Regions from separate parts of the Duganella sp. GW821-FHT01E12 genome, predicted to be linked through region 1. Evidence: riboswitches for the same ligand, from Rfam matches in the RefSeq annotation. Region 1 holds a riboswitch; the other holds the start of a gene.

Region 1 (5,573 bases):
TTCGCCCATGCGCGTGCCGGCCAGGATGTTGCCGGCCGCGTCGAACACCGCGCTGTAGCCGTTGGTGGTGACGCGAAATTGCGGCAGCCGCGTCTCGATGCTGCGGAACGCCGCCGCCGCCTGGTGCAGCCGCGCGCCCTCGGGATCGTCGCTGAACCAGGAATCGTTCGACATCGTCAGGATGGCTTGCGCGCCCAGCCTGGCACCGTTGATCGCCAGGCCGGCGTCGACATCGTCGAGGCAGATCAGCGGCAGCACGGGGATCTCGCGGCCGTCGGCCAGGCGCAGCGGAAAGACCCGCGCGCCATTGCCCGCCCGCCAGTTGCCGGTCCACGGCAGCAGGCGCCGCAGTTGCGGGCCGTCCAGCCACGACGGCACGTATTCGGTGAAGGGGAACAGCCGCGTCTTGCGATAGAAGCCCGTCAGGCCGGTGGGCTGCACGAAGGCGGCCGCGTTGTATTCGCCGTCGCTGTCGATATCGTAGGTGCCGAACACGAAGGGCACGCCGGCCGCGCGGACGTTGGCGAGAATCTCGCGGTCGAACTCGGCGCCGGCTGCGCTCTTGGGATGGCCGAAGGTGGTGGGATAGGCGGTCTCCGACCACAGCACCGCGTCGGCGTGGCGCCGCACCACGACGTCGTAGCTCATGGCGAAGTGGGTGTCGAGCACCTCGCGCACCACGGCGCGCGCGCCCTTCTGCTGGCGCAAGCCTTCGTAATCGACGAGGTTGGACTGCACCAGACCCATGCGCAAAGGCTTGCCGGCGGCGGCGCCGTCCGGCATCGACGCCAGGCCGTAGCCCGCCAGCAGCAGCGGTCCCAGCGCGGCCAGCGCGAGCGGCCGTGCGATGGCACGCCAGCCGTCGCGACGCCGCGCCAGCGCCGCCGCGACGCCTTCGTTGGCCAGCAACAGCAGCACGGTCAGGCCGGCGGCGCCGCCCACGGCCGCGCCCTGGCGCATCAGCTGCGACGGATACAGGCCGTAGCCCAGCGTGTCGCCGAGCAGCTTGGGCAGCAGCCATTCCGCCGCCACCCACGATGCGGCGGCCGCCAGCGCGCGCAGCAGCGGGCCATGCCAGCGTCCGCTCACATAGCGCACCAGCGCGAACACCAGGAACTGCGGCTGGAACAGCGGCGCGGCCAGCAGCAGCACGGCCAGGCCGGTGCCCGCGCCGGCGTGCGTGTAGCGTCCAAAGGCGGTGCCGAACCAGCCGAAGGCGGCCGCCGTGAAGGTCAGCGACATCAAATAGGCCGAGCCCAGCGACGCGGCCAGCGAGCGGCTCGCGTTCAGCGTGCACAGCCACGGCGCCAGCATCACGAAGCCCAGCAGCCAGCCGGGGCCGCCGCGCGCGTACAGGGCCGACAGGACGGCGCTCACACAAATACCGGCCGCCATGCGCGCCGGGGAGGAATTCAATAGTTGTCGCATGCGGTTCAGCGGCCGGGTGCGGCCGGTTCGATGGGCGGGGGAATCACGATGCGCCGGATCGGCAGTCCGGGCGGCGCCAGCTCGGGCGGCACCACGCGGTCCTTGGGCATGGCGATCGGATTGTGGGCGGCGTCGTACAGTTGGAAATCCGGCGCGAACATCAGGATCGCTTCGATGCGCTGGCCGTCGTCGGTGGCCTGGTGATGGCGCACGTAGCCGGGCGGCAGCTCGAAGTCCTCGGGCACCGCCAGCCCGACCTTGGGCGGACGCGTGCCCGGCGGCGAAAACGCGCCGAGGCCGCTGTACACGCCGCGTTCATGCAGGCGTTCGATCACTTCGGGCATGGTCGGGTTGGCGCCGCGTGGCACGTAGCTTTTCAGGTCGCGGGTCGGGTCGGCGTCGCCTTCCGGCGGGCGCTGCGGATTCTGCGCGGAGCCCTGCGGCGCGGCAGGCGCGGGCACGGGCGGCGGCCCGGCGGCCACCGGCGCGCTGGCCGGAGCCGGCGGCGGCGCGCCAGCGGCCGCGATGCCGGGATCGGGCGTGGTGACCAGGTAGATCAACACGCCGCAGCCGATCACCGCCAGCATCAGCGCCACGGCCAGCAGACCGGCGCGCGGACGCCAGGCGCGGCCGGCGCCCGGTGTCTCGCTGCCGGCCTCTGGCCGCTCGGGAGGCTTGTCCAAGGGATCAGCTCACCCACGCATCAAGGCGTTGCGACGTTGTAGGTCGACACCGCCCAGCCCATCCGCTCGTGGCCGTACTGGTTCCAGATCGGGTTTTTACCGGCCGAGAAGGACGTGTAGCGCGGCGCGCCCGAACCCGTGCTGCCGCCGAACAGGCCGGCCGTGACGGTGCTGCCGCTGTAGGTCGGATGGGTGTCGTCGGACTGGATGTAGTCGTAGCTGCTGCCGGACGAGACGAAGTGCGTATTGGCGTCGCGCAGCGTCGAGCGCAGCGTGGTGGTGATGCGCGTGACATAGCTGGACTGGCTCTCGCCGGCGACGTAGCGCAGCGCCTCGGAGTCGATCTTGCCGTCGTTGTTGCTGTCGTAGTCGGCGCCCATGTACTGCGCGAAGTTGTCCGCGCAGGCGAAGCCCTTCTGGCGCGCCAGATCGCACATGGCGAAGTTGATCCGCGCCAGCGACGGAAGGAACTTGTCCTGCATGTTCACGGTCTTGCCGGTGGAGGCGTCCTTGCACGAGCTCTGGACGTTGTCGGCATCGTAGCCGGGATAGTGCAGGTTGGACACCAGCTTGACCTTGACGCCGGAATAGGCGTTGGCGTTGATGTAGTCCATCGCCGCGCCGACGTAGGTCTTGCAGCTGCTTTCAGCGGCGGTCAGCACGCTGTCGTCGCAGGTGCCGGTCTGGCCCTTGAAGGCGGTGCGGGCCTGCAGGCCGTCGTTGCCGCACATCTCGAAGGCCACCACGCGGGTGTTACTCGCTTGCATATACGAACGCTCGGCCACGATCTTGTTGTTGTACACGTCCGAGGCCACCGCGCCGGACTTGGTGCGGCGCACGCTCTCGATGTCGGCGTTCCACAGCGCGGACAGGTATTCCGCGTCCACCGTCGGCGCCGAGTACTTGGCCGCGCTGGTGATGGAGCCGTTGTAGCCGGCGAAGATCGAATCGCCGTAGGCCACCACGCGGTAGACGGTGGAGGTGCCGGGCCGGTCTATGGTCCAGGAAACGTTTTGGTTCAGGGTGCTGGCCGCCGCGTGGTGCCCGACGGCGAGCAGGAAGAGTGAGGACAGCAGCGTAGGCAACGACTTCTTGTGAAAGCGGGTGTACGGCATGGGGTGTCTCCGATCAGAGTCTCTGCAAGATGGCGTATGGTGGGTTGTTCTCCTGTTACGACGAACAGCAACCTCGCCCGCGCGAGCCATCACGTCGCGGCGGCCTGGCTGCCCTCGTCCACTTCAACTGCGTGATATCGCTTGCCGACGCAATGTTAGCAAACAGTTCATATTACCCCGGAAGCGGCGCTGGCGTGCCGGCGTTGCGTGGCTGTCTCGCAAGAACTAGCGAATGTCTCCACAGGACCGGCCGCCTGTGGCACGGCGATCACAGCCTGCGATGTTGGCACATTGCGCAACGTTAGTGTAAGATCAATGCTTGGGTGCGAGCGTCTCCTTGGAGCGTTCGTTAAACGGGAAACCGGTGAAGCCGCTGAAACACGCGGCCATTCCGGTGCAGCCCCCGCTGCTGTAAGCCAGACGACTCCGTCATCACGTCACTGCCATAAACCGCGGGAAGACACGGAGAAGGACGAAGGTCAGCCAGAATACCGGCCCAAAAAAATCAGCATCATCTCCGCGGGGTGACGGGAATTCGCTATCGACCAGTTGCGCACGTTCCCGTGTCTCCGTCGACCGTCTTTCATCTCCCGCGTGGTGTCCGTATAACCATTCGACGGGAGGATTCGAATGCATATCATGGAAGGCTTTTTGCCTCCGGCGCACGCGCTCGGCTGGGCAGCCGTTTCCTTGCCTTTTCTGGCCTGGGGCTTGCGCTCCATCGGCCGCGACCTGCAATCGCATCCCGAGCGGCGCATGCTGCTCGGCGTGGCGGCCGCGTTCGCGTTCCTGCTGTCCGCCCTGAAGCTGCCGTCGGTGACGGGCAGTTGTTCGCATCCGACCGGCGTCGGTCTGGGGGCCGCCCTGTTCGGGCCAGCCGCGATGGTGCCGGTGGGCTTTGTGGTGCTGATGTTCCAGGCGCTGCTGATGGCCCACGGCGGCCTGACGACGCTGGGCGCGAACGTGTTTTCGATGGCGATCGTCGGGCCGTTCGTGTCGTACGGCGTGCTGCGCGCGGCGTCGGCGCTGGGCTTCACGCGGTCGCCGGCGGTGTTCCTGGCCGCCTGCCTGGGCGACCTGGCGACGTATGTGACCACCTCGATCCAACTGGCGCTGGCCTTCCCTGCCGCCGTGGGCGGCTTTAGCGTTTCGTTCTTCAAGTTCGCCGGCATCTTCGCGCTGACGCAGGTGCCGATCGCCATCAGCGAAGGCCTGCTCACGCTGCTGGTGGTGAACGCGATGGTCCGCTTCAACGCGCACGAGCTGCGCGCGCTGCCGGTGATGACGCTCGGCGCGCGCAAGGGTGGCGCATGAAGGCGCGCACCTGGTTGATCTGCCTGACGCTGGTGCTGTTGACGGTGCTGCCTTTGTGGCTGGCCACCGCGCCGCCGGCCACTTCCGGCGGCGAAGCGCCGGCCATCTTCACCGGCGCGGACAATCGCGCGCAGCAGGCCATCGGCGCCATCGCTCCCGGCTACAAGCCCTGGTTCACACCCGTGTTCGAGCCGGCCAGCGATGAAATCGCGTCGCTGCTGTTCGCGCTGCAGGCGGCCATCGGCGCCGGCGTGATCGGTTTTTGGCTCGGCACGTCCGTGGCCCGCGAACGCGCGCGCCGCGAGGCCGCCTCCCAGCAGGACCGCCGTGCTGATTGAGTCGACCGCGTACGCCAGCCGCTGGCGCGATGTTGCGCCGTCGGCCAAGGCACTGTTTGCGCTGGCCGGCGTGGTCGCCGCATGGGTGGCCCGCAGTCCGGCCGCGCTGGCGGCGCTGACTTCCGTGCTGGTGCTGACCGCCCTGGTGGGCGCGCGCGTCCCGCTGCGCGCCTACGCCGCCACCGTGCTGCCGCCGCTCGGCTTCCTGCTGCTCTCCTGCGTGGCCATGCTGTTCGGCCCCGACGCGCAGGGCGACTGGCGCTGGTCCGGCGCCATGCTGCCGGTCGTGGTCCACACCGCATTGCGGTCGCTGGCCATGCTGGCTGCGCTGTCAGGGCTGGTGCTCAGCACACCGATGCCCGGCCTGCTCGCGCTCATGCGCCGCCTGCGCATGCCGGAACTGCTGCTCGACATGATGGTGCTGTGCTACCGCATGCTGTTCGTGCTGCGCCAGGCGTGGGACGAAAGCATAACCGCGCAAAGCGCGCGCCTCGGCTATCGCGGCTGGCGCCAGGCATGGCGCTCGACCGGCCTGCTGGCGGGGCAGATGGCGGTGCAGGTGTGGCAGCGCGCCGCAGCGCTGCAAATAGCGGCGGACGCGCGCGTCTGCCAGGGCGCGCTGCGCTTCCTGCCGGTGGTCTATCCGCAGGCGCGCCGCCAGTTCGCGCTGGCCGCGCTGGCCGGCGCGTTGCTGG
Region 2 (5,573 bases), on a different contig from region 1:
CAGCAGGTTCATGACGCTGACCTGGTGCGCCAGGTCCAGCGCATTGGCCGGTTCGTCGAGTAGCAGCAGCGGAGTGTCCTGCGCCAGCATGGCGGCGATGGCCACGCGCTGGCGTTCGCCGCCGGACAAGGTGCGCACGTCGCGCTCGGCCAGTTCGGCCACTTCCATAGCCTCCAGCGATTTCAGGGCGATGGCGTGATCGTCGCTGCCTTCCCAATAGCGGTTGCCGTGATAGGGGTGGCGGGCCGACAGCACGGTTTCAATCACGCTGTAGGCGAAGGCGTCGCTGCGGCTCTGCGCCAGGAAGGCGCGCTGGCGCGCCAGTTCGGCCAGCGGCCAGTCGGTCAGGGTGCGGTTCTGGATGGTGACATAGCCGCCGTCCGGGTTGCGTAGTCCGGCCAGGGTTTTCAGCAAGGTGCTCTTGCCAGCGCCGTTACGGCCGATGACGCTCCAGCATTCGCCTTCGCGCACACGCCAGTTCAGATCCTCGATCAGTTGCCGCTGGCCGATTTTCAGGGAGAGGTTGTGAGTACTGATCATCATTTGCGCAGCCGGTGCAGTTGATACAGGAAGATCGGTGCGCCGATCAGGGCGGTGATGACGCCCACCGGCAGCTGCTGCGGCGCGATGATGGTGCGTGCCAGCGTGTCGGCCAGCAGCAGGAAGGTGCCACCGGCCAGCGTCGCCGCTGGGATCAGCACGCGGTGGTCTGCGCCGACGGCGAAGCGGCAGGCGTGCGGCACGATCAGGCCGACGAAGCCCACACTGCCGGCGCTGGTGACGGCGCTGGCGGTCAGCAGGCCGGAAGCGAAGAACAGGCCCTTGCGCAGCGCGCCGACGCGTATGCCCAGCGTGGCGGCGGCTTCGGCGTGCAGCGCCATGACGTTCATGGAGCGGGCGTTGCGCACGGCGAATACCAGGCCGCAGGCCAATACGATCCACGGCATCGCGCGCGATGGCGCGCCGGCCAGGTCGCCGATCATCCAGAAGATCATGCTGCGCAAGCGGCTTTCGGGGGCGATGGAGAGCATCAGCGTCACCAGCGCCATGCAGGCGGAGGACAGGATCACACCAGTCAACAGCAGCAGCGCGGTGCCGCCTTCGCCCGCCGTGCCGCCGCGCAGGTCGCGCCGGGCCAGCAGGTACAACATCATCGCGACGGCGACGGCGCCACCGAAGGCCGAGGCGTCGACCATCCAGATGGCGCAGCCGAACAACATCGCGGCCAGGGCGCCGACGGAGGCGCCGGCCGAGATGCCCAGCACATACGGGTCGGCCAGCGGGTTGCGCAGCAGCGCCTGCATCATCACGCCTGTCAGCGACAGCGCCGCTCCGGTGACGAAGGCGGTCAGTGCGCGGCTAACGCGCAGATCGAGCAGGGTGGATGCCAGGGTTTTAGTCTGGCCGTGCAGCAGGTCATTGACTGCTGCGGGAATATCGGAGAGGGGAATCGAGACCGAACCGGTCATGCCCGAAAAAATCAGGCTGGCAAACGCGAACAGCACCAGCACGGTCAGGGTGACGGTGGCGCGTTGTCGCAGATTGCGTGAGAAAGAATGCATGCACTGCTTTCAAAAAGGCTGCCGGGCGCTCGGCGGATGCGCTTCCCGCCCGGCAGGTTACACCATTACCGCTTACTTGTAGCCGTAGCGGATGCCGGCGAACAGCTTGGACATCGGCGTGGTGTAGTTGCGCGCCAGGTCGTACTGCTTGTCGCCGATGTTGTTCCAGCGGACCAGCGCGGACCAGTCGCGGTTGAAGTGGTAGGTCGCGTACAGATTGACCAGGCCATAGCCACCCATGCGGACGGTGTTGGCGCTGTCTTCATAGCGGTCGCCGGACAGTTCGATCTCCACACCGGCCTTCAGGGCGCCGGCGCTGTAGTCGGCCATCAGGTTAGCGTGCTTCTTGGCGCGGCGCTGCAGGCGCTTGTCGCTGGTTTCGTCCCTTGGATCCTGCAGGTCGACGTTGGCGGCCAGGTTGAAGCGGCCCAGTTGCTGGCTGGCGGCCATGGTCACGCCTTCAAGCAGCGCGTGGTTGACGTTGTAGGCGCAGCCGTAGGAATAATCGCCGGCGTATGGGCATGGCGTCGTGTTCACCAGGAGGTCGGTCAGGCGGTTGTGGTAGTAGCTTGCGCTCAGTGCGGTGGTGCCGTTGTCGTAGCGCAGACCGATTTCGGCGTTCTTGCCCAGTTCCGGCTTGTTTTTGTCATTGCCGTAGCCTGGGTAGTACAGTTCATTGAAGGTTGGTGCGCGGAAGCTGGTGCCATAGCTGGCGGTGGCGCGCAACGCCTGCGTGAAGGTGTAGCCGTAGCCAATGGAGCCGGTGTTCTTCCCACCGTAGACCGATTTGTCGCGACGCACGCTGGCGTTGAACAGGTTGTCGCCACGGCGGGCGTTGTACGAAGCCGCCAGCGAGTTGGTGGTGCGCTGCGAAGCATCCAGCGTGAAGCCGCTGGTCTGCACTTCTTCCTTGCGGTGGTCGTACAGCAGTTGCAGCACGTCGGCGCCGATCTGCACATCATTTTGCCAGGTGAAGTCGGTTTGCTTGGTGTTGGCCTGCGAGTAGCCGAACGCCGAGGCGCTGCTGTAATTGGCGCCATCGTCCTTGGTCTGCGAGTACTGCACTAGGCTTTGCCAGATTGGCAGGATCTGGTTTTTGCTGTAGACGGAAGCGTTTTCGAGCTTCGCGTGCGAGCGCACATCGTAAGGCGAGGGGCCGTTGTCGTACTGCGAATCGAGTTTGCTATGCAGGAGCATCGCACCTACTTCGTGGCCTTCGGCCAGGCGCAGGCTGAATTGCGCCGCCGCGCTTTCGCGGTCGTAGCCATCCTTGTCGGCGTTGTAGGACTTGCCGATGGTTGGGCGGGTGGCCGAGAAGCCGTCCGACTTTTCCTTGCCGGCGCTGATTGCGTAGCTGATGCTGTGTTCACCGCCGGTGGCGCCGGAGACCGAAACATCGCCCTCGCGAGTGTTGTCGGTGCCGTAGCCCGCGAAGGCGGTGAATGCTGGCGCGCCCTTGCCCTTCTTGGTGAAGATTTGGATTACGCCGCCGATGGCGTCCGCGCCATACAGGGAGCTCAGTGGGCCGTAGACGATTTCGATATGGTCGATGGAGGTCAGCGGCAGCGCGCTCCAGTTGGCGGCACCGGTGGTCGACGAGCCGATACGCACGCCGTCGACCAGGACCACGTTCTGATTGCTGTTGGCGCCGCGGATAAACACGGTGGAGTTGGTGCCTGGGCCGCCGGTGCGGGCGATTTCGATGCCGCGCTGGCGTTGCAGCAGGTCGACGATGGAGCCGGCGCCGGATTCGGCGATCTGTTCGGCGCTGATGGTGACGCTATCGCTGATAACGTCGGCCAGTGCCTGCGGGCTGCGGGTGGCGGTAACCAGCACGGTGCCGGCGATGGGTTCTGCGTGAGCGTAGGAGGCGGCCATTGCCAGTGCCAGCGACGTCAAGGCCGCAGGACGGGAGATACGAAGGGTCATGATGTAATTTTTCTATTAATAGCAACCGGCCGACGTCCCCGTGGGCCAGATTGAACAGAAGCGGAGAACCGGATCATGCGTGCAGCGGAGCGCCGTCACTCAGGCCGGCCCCTTCCATTCGCGCACATCCCGTTCGCTCACTTCCACCTGATTTGGCCGGTATCCGGGCTGGCAAGTTAGACCGCCTCACCTTCCCATGCGGAGCACAGTGGTTTGTCAGAGGAGGGCTGTCGCGCATGAATCGCGACACTTGCGTACCGTTGCGGGGGCAGCACACGTGGGCCTTGGCTGAGTGAACCGGCGGCTTCGTGTTTCCCGTTTAACTGCGCATCTGGACAGACGCGCGGGCACCAAAACCCCGTCATTATACGGGTTTGTGCTGTCGCGGTCATCGGCCGGCGGTTTAGTTTTGCAGGATCAGTGTGGCGCCGTAGCCGATTTGATGCGGATGCCGGGCCGCCTGCAGAGCCATTCCGGCGGGCGCCAGGCCGGCGTGGCATGCGGACAGCAGGCGCATCGCGCCGGCGTGGCAGATGACGATGGCGTCGCGGTGCTGGCGCTGGATGTCAGCATAAAAGGCGGCGATGCGGCCGGCCATTTGCAGCACGCTCTCGCCGCCGCCGGGCCGGTAGTTGACCAGGTCCTCGGCCCAGGCGTCGATGTCGGCGCGCGGGATGTCGTTCCAGGCGCGCATTTCCCAGTCGCCGAAGTCGATTTCGGCGATGCGGGCATCCAGCAGCGGCGCGGGGGACTGCAGCAACGGCGCCAGTTCCGCCGCCAGTGTGGTGCAGCGTTGCAGGGGGCTGCTGTACAGAGGCAGTCCATGGGGCAGTGCGGCCGACAGCGCGGTGAGCGTTCGCTCCAGCTGATCCGGGGATACGGCGAGATCGCTGCGGCCGTAGCAAACGCCGGTGGCGACCAGCGGCTGCGGGTGGCGGACCAATATCAGGCGCATGGCGCTACCAAGGCAGGGCGCCATGGCGCATGCTGGCCAGTACGCACAGATAGAACACCACTTCGCTGAGCTGCTGCACGGCGCCGAGGCAGTCGCCCGTGTAACCGGCTATGCGATGGACGAATTTTCGGGCCAGCCATACGGTGGCGATGCTTCCGGCGATCACGCCAGCCGCCAGAGCGCTCCATGTGATCCATCCGCAGGCGGCCATTGTGAGCGCGGGAATGGCGGCGCAGGCAGCGGCCAGCGAAAATTCGGCGCAGCTCATTTTTTGCGCCAACGGCTTGGCCTTGCCTTCGGCGCGTGCATAGTCGAGGCGCCAGATCAGCGAGGTCGCCATCAGGCGCGATAGCGGGTGGGCGACGAACAATGCGGCTATCGTCATCAGTGGAGGCAGCATCGACAGCGTCGTGCATTTGGTGGCGAGCAGGCAGATGGTGCCGATTGCGCCGTAAGCGCCGATGCGCGAATCCTTCATGATCTCCAGCACTCGCTCCGGCGTCATGCCCCCGCCGAAGCCGTCGCACATATCGGCAAAGCCGTCTTCATGGAAGGCGCCGGTGGCGTAGATGCCGGCGGCGGTCGAGAGCAGTACCGCGACCGGGGCTGGTAGGAGCCACGCCGCCAGTGCGTACACGCCGGCGGCGATGGCCGCCACCACTACGCCGACCAGTGGAAAGAAGCGCGATGCCTGATTCAGCCAAGCGGCATCGAAGCCCACCCAGCCGGGAATCGGCAGGCGGGTAAAGAACTGCAGCGCGGTGAAGAACAGGCGTAGTTGGTGCACGGCGCTTACTCGGACTTCTCGCTGACCTGGGCCGATTCGAATGTGGCCATCTGGTTCAGGAAGTTGACCGACGCATGCAGCAGCGGCAGCGCCAGTGCGCAGCCGGTGCCTTCGCCCAGACGCAGGCCCAGGTTCAGCAGAGGCTTCGCACCCAGCGCAGCCAGCATTTGCTGGTGGCCGTTTTCGTTTGAGCAGTGGGCGAAGACGCAGTAGTCCAGAATCGCCGGTTGCAGGCGGGCCGCGACCAGTAGTGCGCTGGTGACGATGAAGCCATCGATCAGCAGCACTTTGCGTAGTTGGGCCGCGTTCAGCATGGCGCCGGCCATCATGGCGATTTCCA

Evidence for each region. Region 1 has a riboswitch for cobalamin ahead of AC07WS_RS02630 (energy-coupling factor ABC transporter permease). Riboswitches for the same ligand answer to the same signal wherever they lie in the genome.
Region 2: linked by a shared signal. The riboswitch ahead of AC07WS_RS30120 (TonB-dependent receptor domain-containing protein) and the one ahead of AC07WS_RS02630 (energy-coupling factor ABC transporter permease) in region 1 are both predicted to bind cobalamin.

Annotation. Positions count from the first base shown of each region.
Region 1 is NZ_JBWKWR010000001.1:617,116-622,688, reverse strand. Features, by position in the region: gene lnt (apolipoprotein N-acyltransferase) at 1-1,428, opposite strand, end outside; gene AC07WS_RS02640 (hypothetical protein) at 1,434-2,111, opposite strand; gene AC07WS_RS02635 (SGNH/GDSL hydrolase family protein) at 2,132-3,226, opposite strand; cobalamin riboswitch at 3,531-3,740, shown strand; gene AC07WS_RS02630 (energy-coupling factor ABC transporter permease) at 3,857-4,540, shown strand; gene AC07WS_RS02625 (energy-coupling factor ABC transporter substrate-binding protein) at 4,537-4,878, shown strand; gene cbiQ (cobalt ECF transporter T component CbiQ) at 4,868-5,573, shown strand, end outside.
Region 2 is NZ_JBWKWR010000023.1:13,155-18,727, forward strand. Features, by position in the region: gene AC07WS_RS30110 (ABC transporter ATP-binding protein) at 1-540, opposite strand, end outside; gene AC07WS_RS30115 (FecCD family ABC transporter permease) at 540-1,562, opposite strand; gene AC07WS_RS30120 (TonB-dependent receptor domain-containing protein) at 1,635-3,491, opposite strand; cobalamin riboswitch at 3,629-3,861, opposite strand; gene AC07WS_RS30125 (histidine phosphatase family protein) at 3,895-4,446, opposite strand; gene AC07WS_RS30130 (adenosylcobinamide-GDP ribazoletransferase) at 4,451-5,233, opposite strand; gene cobT (nicotinate-nucleotide--dimethylbenzimidazole phosphoribosyltransferase) at 5,239-5,573, opposite strand, start outside.